One region of the Streptomyces sp. NPDC031365 genome, then DNA from elsewhere that is predicted to be linked to it. Evidence: riboswitches for the same ligand, from Rfam matches in the RefSeq annotation. Region 1 holds a riboswitch; the other holds the start of a gene.

Evidence for each region. Region 1 has a riboswitch for thiamine pyrophosphate ahead of ACZ5C2_RS31020 (thiamine ABC transporter substrate-binding protein). Riboswitches for the same ligand answer to the same signal wherever they lie in the genome.
Region 2: linked by a shared signal. The riboswitch ahead of thiO (glycine oxidase ThiO) and the one ahead of ACZ5C2_RS31020 (thiamine ABC transporter substrate-binding protein) in region 1 are both predicted to bind thiamine pyrophosphate.

The regions. Positions count from the first base shown of each region.
Region 1 covers NZ_JBVIIM010000028.1:41,765-52,793, forward strand. Annotated here, with positions in the region: gene ACZ5C2_RS30990 (NUDIX hydrolase) at 1-431, shown strand, start outside; gene ACZ5C2_RS30995 (HDIG domain-containing metalloprotein) at 419-979, opposite strand; gene ACZ5C2_RS31000 (S-4TM family putative pore-forming effector) at 1,394-2,302, opposite strand; gene ACZ5C2_RS31005 (SMODS domain-containing nucleotidyltransferase) at 2,311-3,174, opposite strand; gene ACZ5C2_RS31010 (hypothetical protein) at 3,503-4,054, shown strand; gene rlmN (dual-specificity RNA methyltransferase RlmN) at 4,225-5,331, shown strand; TPP riboswitch at 5,356-5,461, shown strand; gene ACZ5C2_RS31020 (thiamine ABC transporter substrate-binding protein) at 5,542-6,624, shown strand; gene ACZ5C2_RS31025 (ABC transporter permease) at 6,672-8,270, shown strand; gene ACZ5C2_RS31030 (ABC transporter ATP-binding protein) at 8,271-9,290, shown strand; gene ACZ5C2_RS31035 (maleylpyruvate isomerase family mycothiol-dependent enzyme) at 9,315-10,151, shown strand; gene ACZ5C2_RS31040 (LAETG motif-containing sortase-dependent surface protein) at 10,218-10,916, opposite strand.
Region 2 covers NZ_JBVIIM010000019.1:13,438-24,466, forward strand. Annotated here, with positions in the region: gene ACZ5C2_RS25220 (class II 3-deoxy-7-phosphoheptulonate synthase) at 1-793, shown strand, start outside; gene ACZ5C2_RS25225 ((2Fe-2S)-binding protein) at 947-1,183, shown strand; gene bfr (bacterioferritin) at 1,203-1,721, opposite strand; gene ACZ5C2_RS25235 (sulfite oxidase-like oxidoreductase) at 1,905-2,552, shown strand; gene ACZ5C2_RS25240 (deoxyribonuclease IV) at 2,566-3,444, opposite strand; gene pknB (Stk1 family PASTA domain-containing Ser/Thr kinase) at 3,494-5,464, opposite strand; gene ACZ5C2_RS25250 (thiazole synthase) at 5,816-6,610, opposite strand; gene thiS (sulfur carrier protein ThiS) at 6,613-6,813, opposite strand; gene thiO (glycine oxidase ThiO) at 6,810-7,979, opposite strand; TPP riboswitch at 7,977-8,088, opposite strand; gene ACZ5C2_RS25265 (avidin-fold protein) at 8,140-8,505, shown strand; gene ACZ5C2_RS25270 (NAD(P)/FAD-dependent oxidoreductase) at 8,519-9,760, shown strand; gene ACZ5C2_RS25275 (Rv2175c family DNA-binding protein) at 9,853-10,218, shown strand; gene thiE (thiamine phosphate synthase) at 10,543-11,029, shown strand, end outside.

The DNA of each region.
Region 1 (11,029 bases):
AGGCGAACAGCCTCGTCCCCTCCGTGACCGCCGTTGCATGCAACGAGGCCGGAGAGGTCTTGCTGATCCACAAGACCGACAACAACCTCTGGGCCTTGCCCGGTGGTGGCATCGACCTGGGCGAGTCGGCCCCGGACGCAGCCGTGCGCGAGACGAAGGAAGAGACCGGCTTCGACGTGGAGGTGACCGGCCTCGTCGGCATCTACACCAACCCAGGCCACGTCATGGCGTACGACGACGGAGAGGTCCGCCAGCAGTTCTCCATCTGCTTCCACGCCCGCATCACCGGCGGCGAGCTGCGGACGAGCAGCGAGAGCAAGGAAGTGGCATTCGTCGACCCGAGCAAGCTGGACGAGCTGAACATCCACCCGTCGATGCGCATGCGGATCGAGCACGGCCTGGCCGACCGGGCGGAGCCCTACATCGGCTGATGCGCCATGCGGTCGCGAGTCCGCTCGACAGCGCCCCGGAGATACGGCCGTGCCTTGCTGATCGCGTTGTGCACCTCGCTGCCGGGCTCGTACCGGACCAGGATCTCATCGATCCGGGTGTCGAAGTCGAAGGACTCCCCGGCGGGGCCGGTCGTCATGTCAGCGAAGATCAAGGCGTCGAGGACCGGCGAGTCTTCCCGCTCGTAGACGGCCAGCTCCGCCGAGAGCCCGCGCTGCTCTGCCTCATACACGGCCCCGGAGTGATGAGCGACCAACCGCACCAGGCGTGCCGGCGCACCCAGCGATTCGAGGTGCCGGGCACCGTCGAGGGGATGGAAGCCTGTGTCACGCAGCTCGGGCGCGTAGCCGATGTCATGCAGCCACGCGGCAGCGACGAGGAGATCCCGGTCCGCCTCGGACACAGCCGCGGAAGCCTCGCGCGCCCGAGCGGCCACGGCCTGAGTGTGCAGCCAGCGATTCCCGAGCGGAGGAAGCAGGGACTCGGCGAGTTCGGCCGCTCCCTGGGGTGTGTCCAGTGCAGAAGGCATGCATGGAACGTTAGCCGAGGCCAGCAGAGAGCCGACAGGCTACGATCGGGGCGGTTGCCGATCATGGGTGCGGTAAGACTTTCCCTACGTTCATCAAGGCCCGCGCACGGCGCGGGCGCGCGCCGCCTCTGCGGCGCGGCCTGCCTCCTGTCTTCGCCCCGGCTGGCCGCGCCCGGCGGCGCGCTCGGCGGCTGCGGGCACGAAGTGGGAGACACCCTCTGTGGCTGGGGCGGTCGGCTCCACGGCTTTAGGCAGCCACTTTGGGGCGAGCCTCGAAGATCTTGGCCCCAACGTCGTGCTTTACCGGGCAGGTCCACAGACTGCCCGACTCGCCATCAGCTTACGGGGCCAAGATCACTCGCCCCAAAGCAGCTCCAGCCCAAAGCCGCTCCGCCGCCCTCTCCGACAGCATCCCTATTCCTCACAAAAACCCTGTTGCCGTCCCTGCTCCAAGTAATCGCCCACGCTAAGACGCATGACGGCCTCTTCTCGCGACCTCAAAGCACGATAAAACCAGTCGGGAATGAGTGCATTTTTTCGCCGCCCGGCCAAAATGTCATCTTGGAGCTTTCTGCACTGCGCCTCGGAAGGTAGCTTCTTCTTCCTCACCACAGATTCCCACATCTCGCCTGCGCTATGATCGGCCTCCTCCTTGAGTTGTGCGCTTCGGGAGTTAGAGCGCCACACTTCGATTAGTTCTTTAATGGCAGGTATGAGCGGGACGTACACGCCGATAATGGCAGCGAGAAGCGACAGGCTCCCTAGTATGGCCGCTACGGTAACTGCGGAGAAAAGAAGAATGCCCAGAGAGAATGCACACGCTGCCCACGCTCGGTGCGTAGCCACTCCCCACCCAAGATTAACTCGCTGGCAAATCAGCACATCGGCAGGTCGTGCGATCCGTGTAGTGATTCCGTACCAATCCCGGAGATTCCCACGCTTGTAACGCATAGATGCACGAGCCACTTCAGACGCGCTAGGGCGGCGCACTTTTCCACCTCGCGCCCATGGCAACTGAAAGACACTCGTGTCAAATTCCTCCTGCATGGCTGCCGCAGAATCGACCTTCTTCTTCTCGCGTGCGCTTCCTGCGAGGCTCAGAATGAGAAGTGTGACTCCTGAGGCTGCGCCAATTATAGGCTTGAACGGGTCCAACATGAAAGTGGTTGCGACGGTCGCCAGTCCGCCGATAAGGACGATCGACAGCTTCGCGAAGTGAAGCAACTTGGCATCGGAGTATGTCTGACGCTGCGCAGCGAGCAGACGCAGGGAAGACTCCGTGTTCTGCGCCTCGTAAATTGGCGGCGTTGTAAAAGTGGGCATCGCCAACCTTAGAGAACGTACGGAAAGTCGGTGCCGAAAACTTCTTGGTACTCACTGGATGCTGCCCAGTCATCCACCGTCCACTTTGCATAACCCGCCTCAAGGTGAGGCAGGCACGCGTTCATGGCTCTGATGGTCGCCAGACGATTGACCTCCGAACTGCAGGGAGTGATTCTATTCACCAGGCCGGTCGGATCATTCATGGAACGGACACCGTGTTTAATCATCCGATCGACTATATCCGGCAGGGCTGATGGATACAGAATGCTGTCTACCTGCATCCCGTACTGTGCGGCACGCATCTCTAGATAGAAGGAAGAGACTGGGACACGGTGCTGGTACTTCCACGCCTTTAGCAGCCTAGCGAGGCCCTTAACTTTGCCGGAGCCGTCCGCATCTCGAACGTACTGCAAATGCGCTTTAGGGGCCGACTCTCTCCACGTGTCCCCGGGACCCGGAATCAGGAATACTTCTTCACCATTCGGCCCTGAACGCTCGTAGAAGCCGGGTGTCACCTCGTACTGCGTCACAAGCTGCTTGAAGTCAATACTGACAGTGGGGCGTGAAACCCACACGTCGAAAGCCTCCCACAGCTCCTTCTTCAAAACGCTCTTCATCGAGGTCAAGAAGGAGACCGGTTTTATCGTTTTACGATCCAGCGGGATTCGAGCGAAGTAATCAACGTCGCTAACTTGGGAAATCCCAGTGCCGTTGGAGAAAGATCCGCTTTGAAAAAAACTGTAAACACCAAACTCGGCATCTAGAGTCTCGTAGATCCTTGTCCGGTATTTACTCACCTCCTCTTTCTCCCACTTCTTGGGCGTCTTCTTTTTTAGGAATTGCGCGAAAGCTTCTGAGATGGTCTCAGCCACCAGCGGCATGTCAGCCCCCCTGAGCAGCACTGTGGACTCCGGTTGCGCCGGGATCAGTATGCAGCGTCCCACTGACATTGATCACCGAACTAGGGCAAGTGAGACGACCGCAGGTCACGGCTGCCGGTGATCAGTTGTGGCTGTTCTGACCGCAAGCGTGTGCGACCGAGTCCTGGCCAGATCGCCCCCTTGTGTGCCCTTCGTGTGCGTGTCACACAGTTCAGAGGCGGGGACCAGGGGGAGGAGGCGCTGCATGTCGGTGTTGGGTGGCTATTCGGTGGGGCCGTCAGACTGGGCCGTTGAGCGGTTTGGGCGGCATGCCGGCGCGGTGGCCGCTGCGGTTGCGGTGCAGCTGGCCGAGGCGCACGCGAAGGCTCATGCCGCGCACCTCGCTGCGGGGCTGAAGAAGCGGAGTCCCTACGGTGTCGCCCTGGCGGGCCTGGTGCGCGAGCACCTGGCGGAGACGGCACGTGAGCTGGGGGAAGCCGTACGAGACGTACGCGGATACGAGTACGCAGTGATCAACGATCACGCACTCTTCCCCTTCCGCTACGCGGACAGGCCCAGGCCACTGGACCGGGCCCGACTGCCCGCCAACGCCTCGCCCACGCGGCAACGGCTGCTCCGGGCGCACGGGCCGCAGCCTCCGGAGGGTCTCTTCGACGTCGACGAGGATCTGATGACCGAGGAGTACCTGGGGCTGCACGAAGCGTTCGAGGAGCTGGGAGCTTCCACCAGGCTCGTCTGTGTGTTCTTCACGGCTGACGCCGAGAACGGCATCCATGCCATTCACTGGGGTGACGCCCATCTCGAACCCGACCGCACCTTCACATGGCCGTACAGGGAACAGCTCCCGGTCGCTTCTGCCCAGATGGAATGACGGGCCGTGGGCGCCGGCACCTGGGCACCTACGGCGTCGGCTGATTAAGTCCTGGGCCGTCCCTGGGCCGTCCGAGGCCGACCAACGCTGACAGTCGGCACCCACGGGTGACCACCCCCACCCCGCTCTGGCCTGGGCTCCCCGAGTCGATCTGCCACACTGGTACAGCCATGCCTAAGCCCGGAGAACTCACTTTCGTCGCGCCGCGCGGAGCCAAGAAGCCGCCGCGGCACCTTGCCGATCTCACGCCCGCCGAGCGCAAGGAGGCGGTCGCCGCGGCCGGTGAGAAGCCGTTTCGTGCCAAGCAGCTCTCGCAGCACTACTTCGCGCGGTACGCCCACGAGCCGGAGCAGTGGACCGACATCCCGGCCGGCTCGCGCGGCAGACTGCGGGAGGCGCTGCTTCCGGAGCTGATGACGGTCGTGCGGCATCTGTCGACCGACCAGGGCACCACCCGCAAGACGCTGTGGAAGCTGTTCGACGGGACGCTCGTCGAGTCGGTGCTGATGCGCTACCCGGACCGGGTGACGATGTGCATCAGCTCGCAGGCCGGGTGCGGGATGAACTGCCCCTTCTGCGCGACCGGGCAGGCCGGGCTGGACCGGAATCTGTCGACCGCCGAGATCGTGCACCAGATCGTGGACGGGATGCGGGCGCTCCGGGACGGTGAGGTGCCCGGCGGCCCGGCGCGGCTGAGCAACATCGTGTTCATGGGCATGGGGGAGCCCCTCGCCAACTACAAGCGGGTCGTGGGGGCCATTCGGCGTCTGACCGACCCCGAGCCGGACGGGCTCGGGTTGTCCCAGCGGGGGATCACCGTGTCCACGGTCGGACTCGTCCCGGCCATTCACCGGTTCTCCGACGAGGGCTTCAAGTGCCGGCTCGCCATCTCGCTGCACGCTCCCGACGACGAACTGCGCGACACCCTCGTTCCCGTGAACACACGGTGGAGGGTGCGCGAGGTCCTGGACGCCGGGTTCGAGTACGCGGCCAGGTCCGGGCGGCGGCTGTCCATCGAGTACGCGCTCATCCGGGACATCAACGACCAGGCCTGGCGGGGTGACCGCCTCGGGCGGATGCTCAGGGGACGTCCCGTGCACGTCAACCTCATCCCGCTCAACCCCACGCCCGGCTCGAAGTGGACCGCTTCCCGTCCCGAGGACGAGAAGGCGTTCGTGGAGGCGATCGCCGCGCACGGTGTGCCGGTGACGGTCCGGGACACCCGTGGACAGGAGATCGACGGGGCGTGTGGGCAGCTCGCCGCGAGCGAGCGGTAATGTGACCCGAGTACGTACATCTTCATATTCCGACAGGGGAGCGCCACAGCGCTGAGAGTGCGGTACCGGCCGCAGACCCTCCGAACCTGGCCCAGGTCATTCTGGGTAGGGAGATCGGTCATCACTCGAGCTGTTGCGCCCTGCCCGGGACCCCGCCCAGGGGTTCCTGGCGGGGCCGCGTCTCTTCCTGGTCACTCCAGGAGGAATCAAGTGGGTATCACCAAGAAGGTCACGGTCCTGGTCGTCGGGCTGGGGCTGGTCACACTGTCCGCGTGCGGGTCCTCGGACGGCGACGAGGCGAGCGGCGGCGGGTCCGGGACCGTGACCCTCGTCAGCCACAACTCGTGGGCCGTGTCGAAGGACGTCGTCGCCGCCTTCGAGAAGCAGTCCGGCTACGAGCTCAAGGTCCTCGAGGACGGCGACGCCGGGCAGGCCGTGAACAAGGCCGTCCTGACCAAGGACAACCCGCAGGGCGACGTCTTCTTCGGCGTCGACAACACCCTGCTGTCCCGTGCCCTCGACAACGGGCTGTTCCAGCCGTACGAGGCGAAGGGCTCCGATCGGATCCTGCCCGAGTACCGGGTGGACGAGGCCGGGCACCGGGTCACCCCCGTCGACAGCGGTGACGTCTGCGTCAACTACGACAAGGCATGGTTCGGCGAGCACGACCTCACCCCGCCGAAGACGTTCGACGACCTGGTCAAGCCCGAGTACAAGGACCTCCTCGTCGTCGAGAACGCCTCGACCTCCTCGCCCGGTCTCGGCTTCCTGCTCGGCACCGCGGCCAAGTACGGGGACGAAGGCTGGCAGAACTACTGGAAGAAGCTCAGGGCCAACGGCGTCAAGGTGGTCGACGGCTGGGAGCAGGCCTACAACGAGGAGTTCTCCGGCTCGGCCGGCGGCAAGCAGGCCAAGGCCGACCGGCCGCTGGTGGTGTCGTACGCCTCCTCGCCGCCCGCCGAGGTCATCTACGCCGACCCGAAGCCGGAAACCGCGCCCACGGGGGTCGCCGAGGGCACCTGCTTCCGCCAGGTCGAGTACGCGGGGCTGCTGGACAACGCGAAGAACCCCGAGGGCGGCAAGGCGCTGCTGGACTTCCTGATCAGCAAGACCTTCCAGGACGACATGCCGCTCAACATGTTCGTGTATCCGGTACGGGAGGGCGCCCAGGTGCCCGAGGAGTTCGTGAAGTTCGGGCCGCAGGCGAAGGACCCGGCGACCATGGACCCGGCGAAGATCGCCGAAAACCGTGACCAGTGGGTCAAGTCGTGGACCTCGCTCGTACTGAAGTGACGCGAGCCGCGGCGAAGCGGCACGGGAGCGCGGCCCGGCTCGGCCTGATGGCCGTGCCGGTCGCGTTCTTCGCCGTGTTCTTCGCCTATCCCGTCACCGCGATCGTCGCGCGCGGACTGAAGGCCGACGGGACCTGGCAGCTCGGGCGGATCGGGGACGTGCTGGCCCAGTCCGACGTCCGGCAGGTGCTGTGGTTCACCACCTGGCAGGCTCTCGCCTCCACCGCCCTCACCTTGCTGATCGCCCTGCCCGGCGCGTATGTCTTCGCCCGCTTCGACTTCCCCGGCAAGCAGGTGCTGCGGGCCGTGGTCACCGTGCCGTTCGTGCTGCCGACGGTCGTCGTCGGTACGGCGTTCATGGCGCTCGTCGGGCGCGGTGGCCTGCTCGACGAACACTGGGGCGTGCGGCTGGACACCACCGTGTGGGCGATCCTGCTCGCGCACGTCTTCTTCAACTACGCCGTCGTCGTACGCACCGTGGGCGGACTGTGGTCCCAGCTCGACCCGCGGCAGGAGGAGGCCGCGCGGATGCTCGGCGCCTCGCGGTTCGCGGCCTGGCGGACCGTGACCCTGCCCGCGCTCGCGCCGGCCGTGGCCGCCGCCGCGCTGATGGTCTTCCTGTTCACCTTCACCTCGTTCGGTGTGGTGCAGATCCTGGGCGGGCCCGCCTTCTCCACCCTCGAGGTGGAGATCTACCGGCAGACCTCCGAGATCTTCGACCTGTCCACGGCCGCCGTCCTGACGATGATCCAGTTCGTCGCCGTGGGCTCGATCCTCGCCCTGCACGCCTGGACCGTACGGCGCCGGGAGAGCGCGCTGCGCCTGGTGGACGCCTCGACCGCGCGCCGGCCCCGCGGGAGAGGGCAGTGGGCGCTGCTGGGCGGCGTCGTCGCCACCGTCGCCGTACTGATCCTGCTTCCCCTCGCGGTGCTGGTGGAGAGGTCCTTCGGGGCCGCCGGGCTCGGCTACTACCGGGCGCTGACCGAGGACGACGGGGGAGTGTTCCTGGTCGCGCCCATCGAGGCGGTCGGCAACTCGCTGCAGTACGCCGTCGCCGCGACGGTCATCGCCGTGGTGATCGGCGGCCTCGCCGCCGTCGCGCTGACCCGGCGGGACGCGGGACGGCTGGTGCGCGGGTTCGACGCGCTGCTGATGCTGCCGCTCGGGGTGTCCGCGGTGACCGTGGGCTTCGGTTTCCTGATCGCCCTCGACGAGCCGCCGCTGGACCTCAGGGCCTCCTGGATCCTGGTCCCGCTCGCGCAGGCGCTGGTCGGCGTGCCCTTCGTCGTACGGACCATGCTGCCGGTGCTGCGGGCCGTGGACGTACGGCTGCGGGAGGCGGCGGCGGTGCTCGGGGCGTCGCCGTGGCGGGCGTGGCGGGAGGTGGACCTGCCGCTGGTGCGACGGGCGCTGCTGGTCGCGGCCGGGTTCGCCTTCGCCGTGTCGCTCGGGGAGTTCGGGGCGACGGTGTTCATCGCGAGGCCGGAGAACCCGACCCTGCCGGTGGCCGTGGCGCGGCTGCTGGGGCGGCCCGGGGACCTCAACTACGGGCAGGCGATGGCCTTGTCGACGATTCTGATGATCGTGTGCGCGGTGGCACTGCTCGTGCTGGAGCGGCTGCGGACCGACCGGACCGGGGAGTTCTAGATGCTGCTGAGCCTTCAGGGCGCGACCGTCCGCTTCGGCGGGCGGGCGGCGCTGGACGCCGTCGACCTGGGGGTCGCCGAGCACGAGATCGTGTGCGTGCTCGGGCCCAGCGGCAGCGGCAAGTCGACGCTGCTGCGGGCGGTCGCCGGGCTGCAGCCCCTCGACTCCGGGCGGATCCGGCTCGACGGACGGGACCAGTCGGGCGTGCCCGCGCACAGGCGCGGGGTCGGGCTGATGTTCCAGGACCATCAGCTGTTCCCGCAGCGGGATGTGGGTGGCAACGTGGCCTTCGGGCCCCGGATGCACGGCGCGTCACGCGGTGAGCAGGCCGAGCGGGTACGGGAACTCCTGGACCTCGTGGGACTGCCGGGGGCGGCCGGGCGGGCCGTCGCCGCGCTGTCCGGCGGCGAGCAGCAGCGTGTCGCACTGGCCCGTGCCCTCGCGCCCAGTCCCCGGCTGCTGATGCTTGACGAGCCGCTCGGACAGCTGGACCGGTCGCTCAGGGAACGCCTCATCGTCGAACTGCGGGAGCTGTTCGGCGGGTTGGGCACCACCGTGCTCGCGGTGACCCATGATCAGGGCGAGGCGTTCGCACTGGCCGACCGGGTGGTGGTGATGCGGGACGGGCGGATCGCCCAGTCCGGTACACCACTTGAGGTGTGGCAGCATCCGGCCGACGCCTTCGTGGCGCGCTTCCTCGGCTTCGAGAACGTGGTCGAGGCGACGGTGGCGGACGGGGTCGCCGTGACCCCCTGGGGGAAGGTCCCCGTGCCGGACGGCGCCCCGCAGGGCACGCGCACCCTGCTCGTCCGGCCCGCCGGAGTCCGCCTGGTCCCGGCCGACGAGGGCCTGCGCTGCACGGTGGCCGCGCGCACCTTCCGGGGCACCCATGTCGCCGTCCGCCTCCACCCCGACGACGCACCCCGACTGGAGGCGGCCTGCGCGCTCAGGGCCGCGCCCGGGGTGGGGGACGAGGTCGGAGTGGAGTTCGACGCCGCGGAAATCGCCGTGCTGGAGTGAGCGCGTCCTTCTAGGGTGTGCGGCATGACCCGACTCGCGCACGACCACTACTGCCGGGAGATCGAGCACCAGGTCGCGCAGTTGCGGACCGTCGTGACCTCCGGCGCCGATCTGTCCGGCACGGTGCCCACCACCCCCGACTGGTCCCTGGAGCAGCTCGTACGGCACGTCGGCGGTGCCCTGCGCTGGGCCGCGCTGATGGTGCGCACCGAGGCGGAGGGCGACATCCCCGAGGAGCGGGTGCCGGGCTTCGAAGGGCCGGGGGTCCAGGGCGATCCCGGCGCGCTGGACGCGTGGCTGGCGGAGTGCGGCGAGCTGATCGTCGGCGCGCTGCGGGACGCCGGGCCGGGCGCGGCGGTGTGGAGCTGGGCGGGGATCTGCAACGCCGGGTTCTGGGCCCGCCGTATGACGCACGAGCTGATCGTCCACCGTGCGGACGCGACCCTCGCCGCCGGACTGCCCTTCGAGGTCGCCCCCGAGGCCGCCGCCGACGCGATCGACGAGTGGCTGGAGATCGTGGAGTGGGCGCAGCGGACGCTGCCGGAGGACACGGTGCAGGAACTGCGCGGGCCCCGGCGGACGATCCATCTGCACGCCACGGACACCGGTGAGGAGGCGAATGCCGGGCGAAGCGGGATGGGGGTTCCCCCGTCCGAAGAGTGGGGGAGGCTGATCGAACTCACCGAGGACGGTGTCTCCTGGCGCCGCGGCCACGAGAAGGCCACCGTCGCCCTGCGCGGCCCGCTCACCTCCGTGCTCCTCGCCTTCTACCGTCGGCTGCCGCTGGACGCGCCGGAGCTGGAGGTGTTCGGCGAGCGGGAGCTGCTGGAACTCTGGCTGGAACGGGCGACGTTCGGCTGAGCGGCGGGCCACGGAAGTGGCCCGCCCCCTGAACAGGGAACGGGCCACCCGTGTGTCCGTGAGACGTCAGCGCTCGCTGTTCGCCCCGCGGCGGCGCATGCCGAAGAAGACCGCGCCACCGCCGACCACGACGAGAGCGGCCGCGACGCCGGCGATCAGACCGGTGTTGGAGTCGGCACCGGTCTCGGCGAGGTTCGACTCACCGGCCGGGGACGGCGCGTTGCTCGAGGTGTCCGCCGGAGGGGTGCTCTCGCTCTCCGACGGCGACGGGGCCGGCGCGCCGGGCTCCTCGGCGGGGGGCGAGGAGGAATCCGACGGAGTCGGCGTGGGCTCCGTAGCCGGGGGTTCCTCGCCCTCCTCGCAGGCCGTCGCCGGGGTGGTCAGGTTCGGCTTGATGTCCTCGTCGACGTAGGGCTTCGCCGTGACGTGGATGCGGTACTCGGCGTTCGGCTTCCAGTCCTCCTCGAAGGTGATGGTGGTGCCCTGACGGGTGCCCTTGACCACCTGCTCGCCGATCTTCTCGATGTCGGCGCCGTTGTTCTGCAGGAACACGGTGACGGTCGCGGGGACACCGGCCGGGTCGACGTCGGTGACGGTGATGACACCGTTGTCACCGTCGCACTCGGCCTTGGCCGAGAACTCGTTGATGTTGCACGCCGCCGCGGTGCCGGCAGCGCCGAGCGCGAGCGCGGCGGACACGGAGACGACACCGAGGGCGCGCACGGAGCGCGCGACGGCACGGCGGGATACGGACAGAACTGCCACGTTTGTCCTTTACGGGGATGCGTAAATGCGGGGGGTTGAGGAAGTGGTGATGGAGCATCAGCACTCCCATGAGGCTCCCAGGTCTATAAGCGCCGCATAAGTAGTGTCAACGC
Region 2 (11,029 bases), on a different contig from region 1:
GCACGCCTGGAACCAGGACTTCGTGAAGTCGTCCCCGTCCGGCCAGCGCTACGAGCAGCTCGCCCGCGAGATCGACCAGGCGCTGAACTTCATGCAGGCCTGCGGCGCGGAGCCGGAGGAGTTCAAGACCGTCGAGTTCTTCTCCTCGCACGAGGCGCTGCTGATGGACTACGAGTCGGCGCTGACCCGCGTGGACTCGCGCACGGGGCAGCTGTACGACGTCTCCGCGCACATGGTGTGGATCGGTGAGCGCACCCGGCAGCTGGACCACGCGCACATCGAGTTCGCCTCGCAGATCCGCAACCCGATCGGCGTCAAGCTCGGCCCGAGCACGACGGCCGAGGAGGCGCTGCAGTACATCGAGCGTCTCGACCCCGAGCGTGAGCCCGGCCGGCTGACCTTCATCGTCCGCATGGGCGCGGACAAGATCCGCGACAAGCTCCCCGAGCTGGTCGAGAAGGTCACGGCGTCCGGCGCCACCGTCGCCTGGATCACCGACCCGATGCACGGCAACACCTACGAGGCGGCCTCCGGGCACAAGACCCGCCGCTTCGACGACGTGCTCGACGAGGTGAAGGGCTTCTTCGAGGTCCACAAGGAGCTCGGCACCCACCCGGGCGGCATCCACGTGGAGCTCACGGGTGACGACGTCACCGAGTGCGTGGGCGGCGGCGACGAGATCTTCGTCGACGATCTGCACCAGCGCTACGAGACGGCCTGTGACCCCCGGCTCAACCGCAGCCAGTCCCTGGACCTGGCGTTTCTCGTTGCGGAGATGTACCGCGACCAGTAGCGGGACCGGCCGGTGACACGGCGGCAGGGGTGGGGCGCGTATCACATCGGATCGCGCCCCACCCCTCTTTTGTGCCCTCCGGGCGGCAGGTAAGGTTAGGTTAGCCTCACCGATCAGGGGTCGGTATGGCTCGACCCAGCACTTCGTCGGGAGGTGACCCGCGTGTTCGTCTGCAGCTGCTTCGGCGTGACCGAGGAACAGGTGAAGGGACACGCGGAGGCCGGGGCGTGCACGCCCCGGCAGATCGCCTCCGCCTGCAAGGCCGGCACGGACTGCGGCGGCTGTGTGCGCCGCATCCAGGCACTGCTCGGCCGCGGTTCCTGTCCCCGCCGGCAACTGGTCGACCAGGGCGAGCCGCCGCTCACCACGGAGCTTCCGGAAGCCGCCTAGGCAGCGCCCCTGCCTCGCGCTACTCCGTCGAGAAGCCGCCCGTTCCCGGGCCTGAGGCGTCGGGCTGGGACTGCTCGACGACCGTCGACAGGTAGAGCGCCTCGCCCAGTTTCTCGATCAGTTCCAGCTGGGTGTCGAGGTAGTCGATGTGGTGCTCCTCGTCGGCCAGGATGGCCTCGAAGATGTTGGCCGACGTGATGTCGTTCTTGTTGCGCATGACCTCCACCCCGCGGCGCAGCCGGTCGATCGCCTCGAGTTCGACCTCCCGGTCGGCCTGGAACATCTCGGTGACGGTCTGCCCGACCCGGACGTGGAACAGCCGCTGGTAGTTCGGCAGGCCGTCGAGCAGCAGGATGCGGTCGGTGAGTACCTCCGCGTGGCGCATCTCGTCGAAGGACTCGGCGCGCGTGTACCGGGCGAGTTTCGTCCAGCCCTTGTGGTCCTGCAGCTTCGAGTGCAGGAAGTACTGGTTGATCGCCGTGAGCTCGGCGGTCAGCTGCTCGTTCAGGAATTCGATGACCTCGGGGTCGCCCTGCATCGCATGGGCTCCTTCCGCGCGGGGAACTGGCAGGTTGGGGCGCATGATTGCACCGGTGCGGAAGATCGTCCAGTAAGTGTTGACTTACTAAGTAAGTACATGCTTAGTGCGGTCCGCCGCGTATTGTCCGAATCTGCCGGGCCCGGTTCAGGGGCATCGCCCCCGGTCTGTCAGGATGGAGACATGGGTCAGCCGGCGGAACGCGAATCGGGGGAGCGCGCATCACGAGGAGCGGCGCATCCTGAGCTCCCGCCGGGGCAGCGACTGCAGAAGGGCTGGCCGGTCACGCATTACGGGCCGGTCCCCAGGTTCCGGCCCGAGCGATGGGAGTTCCGGGTCTTCGGCGCCACCGCCGACCGTGAGAAGCACTGCTGGAACCACGAGGAGTTCACGGCTCTGCCGTACGCCACCGTCGTGGCCGATCTGCACTGCGTCACCAAGTTCAGCATGACCGGTGCCGAGTGGGGCGGAATCCCGGCGCGCACCCTCGTGGACATCGCACCGCCCGCGCCCGATGTCACCCATGTGATGGTGTGGGCGGAGTACGGATTCAGCTCCAACCTGCGGCTCGAGGACTTCATGTCCGAGCGCGCCCTGTTCGCCACCCACAAGGACGGCGAGCTGCTGACCGCCGAGCACGGCTTCCCGCTGCGGCTGATCGTCCCCCATCTGTATGCCTGGAAGGGCCCCAAATGGGTGCGCGGTGTGGAGTACATGACCACCGACCGCCGGGGTTTCTGGGAGGAACGCGGCTACCACAACGTCGGCGACCCCTGGAAAGAGCAGCGCTACTCCTACCAGGAGGAGCCCGGGGAAGGGCCCGAGCTCTGACCTGCGGGTCCGCTCAGGATTCCCGGAGCTTCTTCAGCCGCTCCACATCCGCTGCGTGCCCCTCCCTGCCACCGGGCGTCTCGATGACCAGCGGTACGCCCTCGGTCGCCGGGTGCACCATCAGAGCCCGGAAGGGATCCTCGCCGATGTGCCCGGCGCCGATGTTGGCGTGCCGGTCCTTGTGCGCGCCGACCACGTCCATCGAGTCATTGGCGTGGATCAGTTTCAGCCGTCCCTCGCCGACCGTGTCCACCAGCAGGTCCAGCGTCTGACGCATCCCGCTCGGCCCGGTCAGATCGTGGCCGGCCGCGAAGACATGGCAGGTGTCCAGGCAGACACCCAGCTTCGGGTGGGCGTCCAGCGCCTCGAAGTACGGCCCGAAGTCCCAGGTCCGTGAGCACAGCGAGGCACCCTGGCCGGCGGTCGACTCCAGCAGCAGGAACGGGTCGTCGTCATGGGTGAGCTCGTCGAGCAGCGGCAGCAGGCGCTCCCGTACCTGCCGCAGGGCCACCGGCCGCTCCCGTCCACCGGTGGCGCTGCCCGTGTGCACCACCACACCCAGCGCGCCGATCTCCCGGCCGCGCCGCAGTGAATGCCGCAGCGATTCCACCGACCGTTCCACGGTCGCCTCGGTGTGGGACCCGAAGTTGATCAAATACGGGGCGTGCACATACGCCGGGACGGACCCTTCCGCGCAGGCCGCGCGGAACGCCTCGTCCTGCCTCGGGTTGCCGGCCGGGGTGGCCCAGCCGCGCGGATTGGCGACGAAAACCTGCACGGTCTCGGCGCCCAGCTCACGGGCGTAGGACAGGCCGACGGAATGCAGGCCGCCGGCCACGGGAACGTGACCGCCGATCGGATTGCGGTAGGGGCCGGACGGGTGACTCTTCACGCGTCAAGGGTGACATGAGCGCGCGCGTCCCCCGTCCGGCCCCCTCCCGTCAGCGGATCTCGATGGTGATCGTCGAACCCTTGGGCGCGGTGTCGCCGCCGTCCACGGACTGGCTCTTGACGGTGTCACCGAACAGGCCGAACAGCCCGCGGTCCTCCTCCACCCGGAAGCCGGCGCCCTCCAGCCGCTCCTTGGCGTCGCCCACACGGTCGCCGACCACGTCCGGCACCTCGACCATCTCCGGGCCCTTGGACAGGGTGAGCGTCACGGTGTCGCCCTCCGCGGCCTGCTGGCCGGGCGCGGGGCTCTGCCGGGCCACCTCGCCCGCGTCGTGCTCGGAGTTGACCCGCTCGGCGGCGACCTCCACCTTCAGGCCGGCCTCCTCCAGCTCGGCGCGCGCGTCCTCCAGCTCGTCACCCGTCACGTCGGGCAGGTCCACCGGGCTGCCCTTGCTGACGGTCAGCGCCACCGCGGAGTCCGCGCGGACCTTGGTGCCCTTGCCGGGCTCCGTGGAGATCACGGAGCCCGCCGGCACCGTGTCGCTGAACTCCCGGGTGGCCATGCCCGGCTTCAGTCCCTCGTCCTCCAGCAGCGAGCGTGCCTTGTCCAGCGCGTAGCCGTCGAGGTCGGGCACCCGCACGGTCTGCGGGCCCCGGGAGAGGGTCAGCGACACCGAGCCATTGCCCCGGATGCGCGCGCCGGCCTTCGGGTCGGTGCCGATCACCTTGCCCCGCTCCACCGTGTCGCTGTACGCCTCCTCCACCTGGCCCACGTCCAGCCCGGCGTCCGCGAGCCGGTCCCGGGCCTCCTGCTCCGTCTTCGCCAGCAGCGGCGGGACCTTGGTGAACTGGCCGGAGTTGATGTACCACACACCCGCGCCGAGCCCGAGGACCAGCAGCACGGCGACGACGACCGCCATCGGACCGCGCGGCAGCGTCGTCCGGCGCAGGGGCGGCAGCGGCGGCGGTGACTGGAACCGGCTGGTGTGATGTCCACGGTCCGCGCCGTCGTCCTCGTTGACCGGCAGCGGGTGGGACGGGGGTCCCCCCGCGCGAGCGAAGCCGGGCGTGGGAGAGCTGAGCCCGCGCGGGATGACGCTCGTACGGTCGTCCGTGTTGTCGTGGTGATCGTGCTCCGACATCAGCGCCTGCGGCGGCACCGCGTCGAGTTGCTCGCCGGTGAGCCGGCCGCGTGCGTCGCGGGCCCGCGCGAGCAGCGCCACCGCGTCGTGCGGGCGCAGCCCGGGGTTGCGCGCGGTCGCCGACGCCACCAGCTCGTCCAGCTCGTACGCCATACCGGGCACGGCGGCCGACGGCGGCGGCACGTCGTCGTGCAGATGCTTGTAGAGCACGATCGCGGGGGATTCCCCGTCGTGAGGCTTCTCGCCGGTCAGCATCTCGTACATCAGGATGCCGCAGGCGTAGACGTCCACCCGGGGGTCGGCGACGCCGTTCTCGATCTGCTCCGGGGCCAGGTACGAGACCGTGCCCAGCACGGTGCCCGTGGTGTTCGTCACCGAGTCCACCGCGCGGACCAGCCCGAAGTCGGCGACCTTGACCCGGCCGTCGTCCCCGATCAACACGTTCTCGGGCTTCATGTCCCGGTGCACGAACCCGGCCCGGTGCGCGGCACCGAGCGCGGCCAGCACCGGCTCCAGGATGTCCAGCGCGGCCCGCGGCTGGAGGGCCCCGCGCTCGCGCAGCACATCGCGCAGGGTGCAGCCGGCGATGTACTCCATCGCCAGATACACGTACGCCCCGTCGGTGCCCTGGTCGAAGACCTGCACAACGTTCGGGTGGGCCAGCCGGGCGACGGACTTGGCCTCGCGGATGAACCGCTCGACGAAGGAGGCGTCGGCGGCCAGGGAGGGGTGCATCACCTTGAGCGCGAGGATGCGGTCGAGGCGGGTGTCGACGGCCCGGTAGACCGTGGCCATCCCGCCGACCGCGATCCGCGCGTCCACGCGGTAGCGGCCGTCGAGCACCTGCCCGACCAGAGGGTCCTGAAGGGTCGTGTCCACGCAGCGAGTCTACGAGGCCGCACCGACACCCCCGTCCTGTCCACCCTCTGTTGCAGCGGACCTGTGACGTGTGTCGCCGTGCCGCCCCTGAGGGCGGCCTCCGGCACCAGTGCGGGCTGTCGTGCGCTGGGGCGAGTCCCGCCCTCCCGGGCCGTGCGCTGTCGTGCCGCTGGGGAGGAGCCTCGCCCTCCCCAGCCGCGGGCAGTCGTGCCTCCCCAGTGCCTCAAGGGCCCGGGAGGTACCCCCGGCGCGGCGCGGGTGGGCGCGGCGGCACGCTGCACGCGCCGGTGGGCGAACCCACCCGCGTCCGCCCCGGCAGGCAGCACCTGGAAGGCCCGGTCGCTCCGGAACCTAGAAAGCCGGTCGCTCCGGATCCAGTACAGGCATGCCCTCCGCGGGAGAGGACGCCGTGGCGAACCAACGCCGCGGAATCCGCCCCGCCAGCCGCGCCAGCCGCCCCGCTTCCACCGCCCCCCGCATGGCGGAAGCCATCAGCACCGGCTCCTGCGCCCGCGTCACCGCCGACGCCAGCATCACCCCCGCACACCCCAGCTCCATCGCCAGTGCCACATCGGACGCCGTCCCCGCCCCCGCGTCGAGGATCACCGGCACCCCCGCCCGCTCCACGATCAACTCGAAGTTGTGCGGGTTGCGGATCCCCAGCCCCGACCCGATCGGCGACCCCAGCGGCATGACCGCCGCACACCCCACGTCCTCCAGCTTCCGTGCTAGCACCGGATCGTCGTTCGTGTACGGCAGCACCGTGAACCCGTCGTCCACCAGCGTCTCCGCCGCGTCCAGCAGCTCCACCGGGTCGGGCAGCAGCGTCCGCTCGTCGGCGATGACCTCCAGCTTGACCAGTTCCGTGCCGAGCGCCTCGCGCGCGAGCCGCGCGGTGAGCACCGCCTCCCCGGCGGTGAAGCACCCCGCCGTGTTCGGCAGCACCCGGATGCCCAGGTTCTCCAGCACCGACAGCACGGACCCGTGCACCGAGGGGTCCACCCGCCGCATCGCGACGGTCGTCAGCTCCGTCCCGGACGCCACCAGCGCCCGCTCCAGCACATCGAGGCTCGGTGCCCCTCCCGTACCCATGATCAGACGGGACGTGAAGGACGTACCGCCGAGGACGAACGGATCGTCGGCCATGGTCAGCCTCCTTGGACGGCGGTCAGGATCTCCACCCGGTCCCCGTCGGCGAGGGGGGTGGCGGGCCACTGCGCGCGCGGGACGACGGTTTCGTTGAGGGCGGCGGCCACTCCCGAGGGTGCCGCGGTGAGCGACGTCACGACGAGGTCGAGGGCAGTGCCGGGAGTGAACTCCCGGGGCTCCCCGTTGACGGAGATGTTCATACGGGCTGCTCCATGAGGACGGCGGCGGCGCCGAGGCGCCGGGGGGTGAACGGGCGGGCCTCCTGAGGCAGTTCACCGGTGGTCAGGACGTCCGCGAGGGCGTCGCCGGTCACTGGCGTCAGCAGAACGCCGTTGCGGAAGTGGCCGGTTGCGAGCAGCAGCCCTTCGAGCCCGGTCGGGCCGAGCAGGGGGGCGTTGTCGGGGGAGGCGGGGCGCAGTCCGGCCCGGGTCTCGGTCAGCGGCAGCTCGGTGATCCCGGGGACCAGCTCGTGGGCGTCGCGCAGCAGCTCGTACACACCGCCCGCGGTCACGGTGGTGTCCCAGCCCATCTCCTCGCTGGTCGCGCCGATCACCAGCTCGCCGTTCTCACGCGGCACCAGATAGACATGGCTGCCGCGCACCACGGCGCGTACGGTCCGGCTCAGGAAGGGACCGGGGCGGTCGGGCATCGTCAGCCGCAGCACCTGCCCCTTCACGGGCCGCACGGGCGGCAGCACGTCCTCCGGGACGCCCGCGAGCCGCCCGCTGAGGCTGCCCGCGGCGAGCACCACCTGCCCGGCGCTCAGCTCGGTGCCGTCGGAGGCGAGAACGCCCCTCGCGCGGCCGCCGGTGACGAGGAGCCGCTCGGCCCACGCGCGGTGGACGGTCACCCCGGCCCGCTCGCAGGCGGTGACCAGGGCGGCCGCCAGCCGCCGCGGATCGATCTGATGGTCGCCGTCCACCCGCAGCCCGCCGCGCACCCCGGGCGCGAGCATCGGCTCCAGGCGTCGGCACTCCCGCCCGGACAGCCACTGCGAGTCCAGCCCCGACCGCTGGTGAAGGGCGTGCAGTTCCCGCAGGTGGGCGCGGTCGTCGGCGTCCAGGGCCACGGCGAGCGTGCCGCAACTGCGGTAGCCGAGGTCGTGGCCGGTGAGTTCGGTGAGCTCGGCCGCGAACGCGGGATAGCGCCGAGCGGAGGCGAGGTTCAGGCCGAGCAGGGTCTCCTCGCCGTAGTGCAGCTCCGTGACGGCGGCCAGCATCCCGGCGGCCACCTGGGCGGCGCCGCCCCCCGGCTCGGGGTCCACCACGGTCGTGGTCAGACCGCGCTGCGCGGCCCGCCAGGCCGTGACCAGTCCGATGATTCCGCCCCCGACGACGAGGACGTCAGAAGTACGCGTGGGCGACATGGGCGTCCAGCCCCTCCCTTCGCCGGCATGACCCGGATCAGGTTCGTACGGTCGGAGGCCGCCAGCCTCCCTCTCAGCCCGGTGCGTCCAGGCTCCCGCGAGTGCTTGTACGTTGGCCACCCTAGCCCGCAGAGCAGCGCACAGGTAAGGGAGCCTCCCCGTGGCCCGATCGCTCGACGGACTCGTCCTCGCCCCCGTCGCCGACCAGGCTCCGGGTCAGGTCGGCACCCGTACCCGGTTCGACTACCACGAGCGGGGCGGGGAGGTATGGGCCGAGTACGCGGGCGGCGACGTCGTGCGCGGGTATCTGGTGGGCACCCGCGCGGGGGACCGGCTGGACTTCCGGTACGTCCAGCTCAAGGGGGACGGCACGACGTCGTCGGGGCACTGCGTGTCCACGGTCGTGGAGCTGCCCGACGGGCGGGTACGGCTGGAGGAGAGCTGGGAGTGGGAGTCGCAGCCGGGCAGCGGCACGAGCGTGGTGGAGCAGCTCCCGGACCGCGAGAACCCGCCGGCGACCGAGTGACTAGGGTGATCGGGTGAGCGAGCAGACGCAGGAACCGGGACGGTCCGCACCGCGGCGGGTGGTGGTGGCGGGCGCCGGCATGGCCGGCGTGCAGACCGCGGCAGCCCTGCGGGAGCAGGGTTTCACCGGCACGGTGACCCTGATCGGCGCGGAGCCCCACCAGCCCTACGACCGCCCGCCGTTGTCCAAGGCGGTGCTGCTCGGCAAGGCCGAGGACTCCGCCTTCGACGTCGACTTCGAGGAGCTCGGCATCGAACTGCGGCTCGGCTGCGAGGTGCTCGGCCTGCGCCCCGGCGACCACGAGCTGGACACGGAGGCCGGGCCCGTCCCGTACGACGTCCTGGTGATCGCCACCGGCGCGGAACCGGTGCGGCTGCCGGGCGCGGAGGGCATCCCCGGTGTGCACCTCCTGCGCACCCTGGACGACGCCGAACGGCTGCGTCCGGTGCTCGCGCGGCAGCACGACATCGTGGTGGTCGGCGCCGGCTGGATCGGCGCGGAGTTCGCCACCGCCGCCCGCGGGGCGGGCTGCGCGGTCACCGTCGTGGAGGCCGAGGAGCGTCCGCTGGCCGAGGCACTTCCCGCCGAGGTGGCCGCCCCGATGACCGCCTGGTACGCCGAGGCCGGTGCAGCGCTGCGCACGCACACGCGCGTGGAGCGCGTCGAGCCGGGTGCCGTGGTCCTGGACGACGGCACCCGGCTGCCCGCGGGTGCCGTGGTCGTCGGCATCGGGGCCAGGCCCGCCACGGCCTGGCTGGCGGGCTCCGGAATCGCACTCGGGACGCGGGGCGAGGTCGTGGCCGACCGCCACCTGACGTCCTCCCTGCCGGACGTGTACGCGGTCGGCGACTGCGCGTCCTTCCCGTCCGGGCGCTATGGCGAACGCCTGCTGGTCCACCACTGGGACAACGCCCTCCAGGGGCCGCGCACGGTCGCGGCGAACATCCTCGGAGGGCCCGCCGGCCGGGCCCCGGCCGTGTACGACCCGGTGCCGTACTTCTGGTCCGAGCAGTTCGGGCGTTTCGTCCAGTACGCGGGACACCACGCGGACGCCGACCGGACCGTGTGGCGCGGGGACCCCGCCGAGGCGGCGTGGAGCGTCTGCTGGCTGCGGGAGTCCCGCCTGGTCGCGCTGCTCGCGGTGGGCCGGCCCCGGGACCTGACGCAGGGGCGCCGGCTGATCGAGGCGGGCACGGCGATGGACGCGGAACTGCTGGCGGACCCGGCGCGGCCGCTGAAGTCGGCGACGGTGTGAGGCACCCCCGCGGCGGCGTGTCCGGGCGACGCGTCCGACCAGGTGGCGGGAGCTGACTTCCGACTGTCGGTGGCAGGTGGCAGGCTTGTCCCGTGACCGAGATTGACGCAAAGATCGATGCTCTCGTCCCCGCCTGGCTCACTCTCCCCGACATCGCCGAACAGTTCGGCGTCGAGGTGACGCGCGTCCGGCAGCTGGTCAGGGAGGGCCAGATCATCGCCGTACGCCGGGGTGAGAACCGCGCGCTGCACGTGCCCGCCGCCTTCATCGACGGGGACAAGGTGGTCAAGGGCCTGACCGGGACCCTGACGCTCCTGCGGGACGACGGCTTCACGGCCGAAGAGATGCTGGAGTGGCTCTTCACCCCCGACCCGAGCCTGCCGGGCACTCCCGCGCAGGCGCTGGGCGAGAACCGTGGCACGGAGGTGAAGCGCCGGGCGCAGGCACTCGCGGTCTGACCCGCCCCGACCGACCGGAGTCCGACCAACACCGGCCGGGGCCCGTACGAGCCCCGGCCGAGGGCACCGCGCGCGCCTACCATCGGCGGCGGTCCGCCCCGGACCGTGTGCCGGGCGCGACGCCCATCGATCACCTGCCGGGTGGGGACACCCGACGCCCACCCGCCGGGCCGGAAGGCCCCGCGCCGACCTGCCGGTCGGGGATGCGCGACCATGGCCTGCCGGGCGGGGAATGCCCCATGCCGACCTGCCGGGCCGGACAGCGCACGCCGGCCTGTCGGGCCCGCCCGGTCCCTACGCCCATCACACCTGGGGGACACCCGCATGACCGACACCGAACGCGTCCGGCTCGCCGATGCCCGCGTCTATCTCTGCACCGACGCGCGCAAGCGGCAGGGAGATCTTCCGGAGTTCCTGGACGCGGTGCTGGCCGGCGGGGTCGACATCGTGCAGCTGCGGGACAAGGGCATGGAGGCCGCCGAGGAGCTGGAGCACCTGGCGGTCCTCGCCGACGCCTGCGCCCGGCACGGCACACTGCTCGCGGTCAACGACCGCGCGGACGTCGCCCACGCCGCCGGCGCCGACGTCCTCCACCTCGGCCAGGGCGACCTCCCCGTGCCCGCCGCCCGCGCCGTACTCGGGGACGGCATCCTGGTCGGCCGCTCCACCCACGAGGAGTCCGAGGCCGCCGCCGCCGCCGTCCAGCCCGGCGTGGACTACTTCTGCACCGGCCCCTGCTGGCCCACCCCCACCAAGCCCGGCCGTCACGCCCCGGGCCTCGGCCTGGTCCGCTACGCCGCCGGCCTCGGCA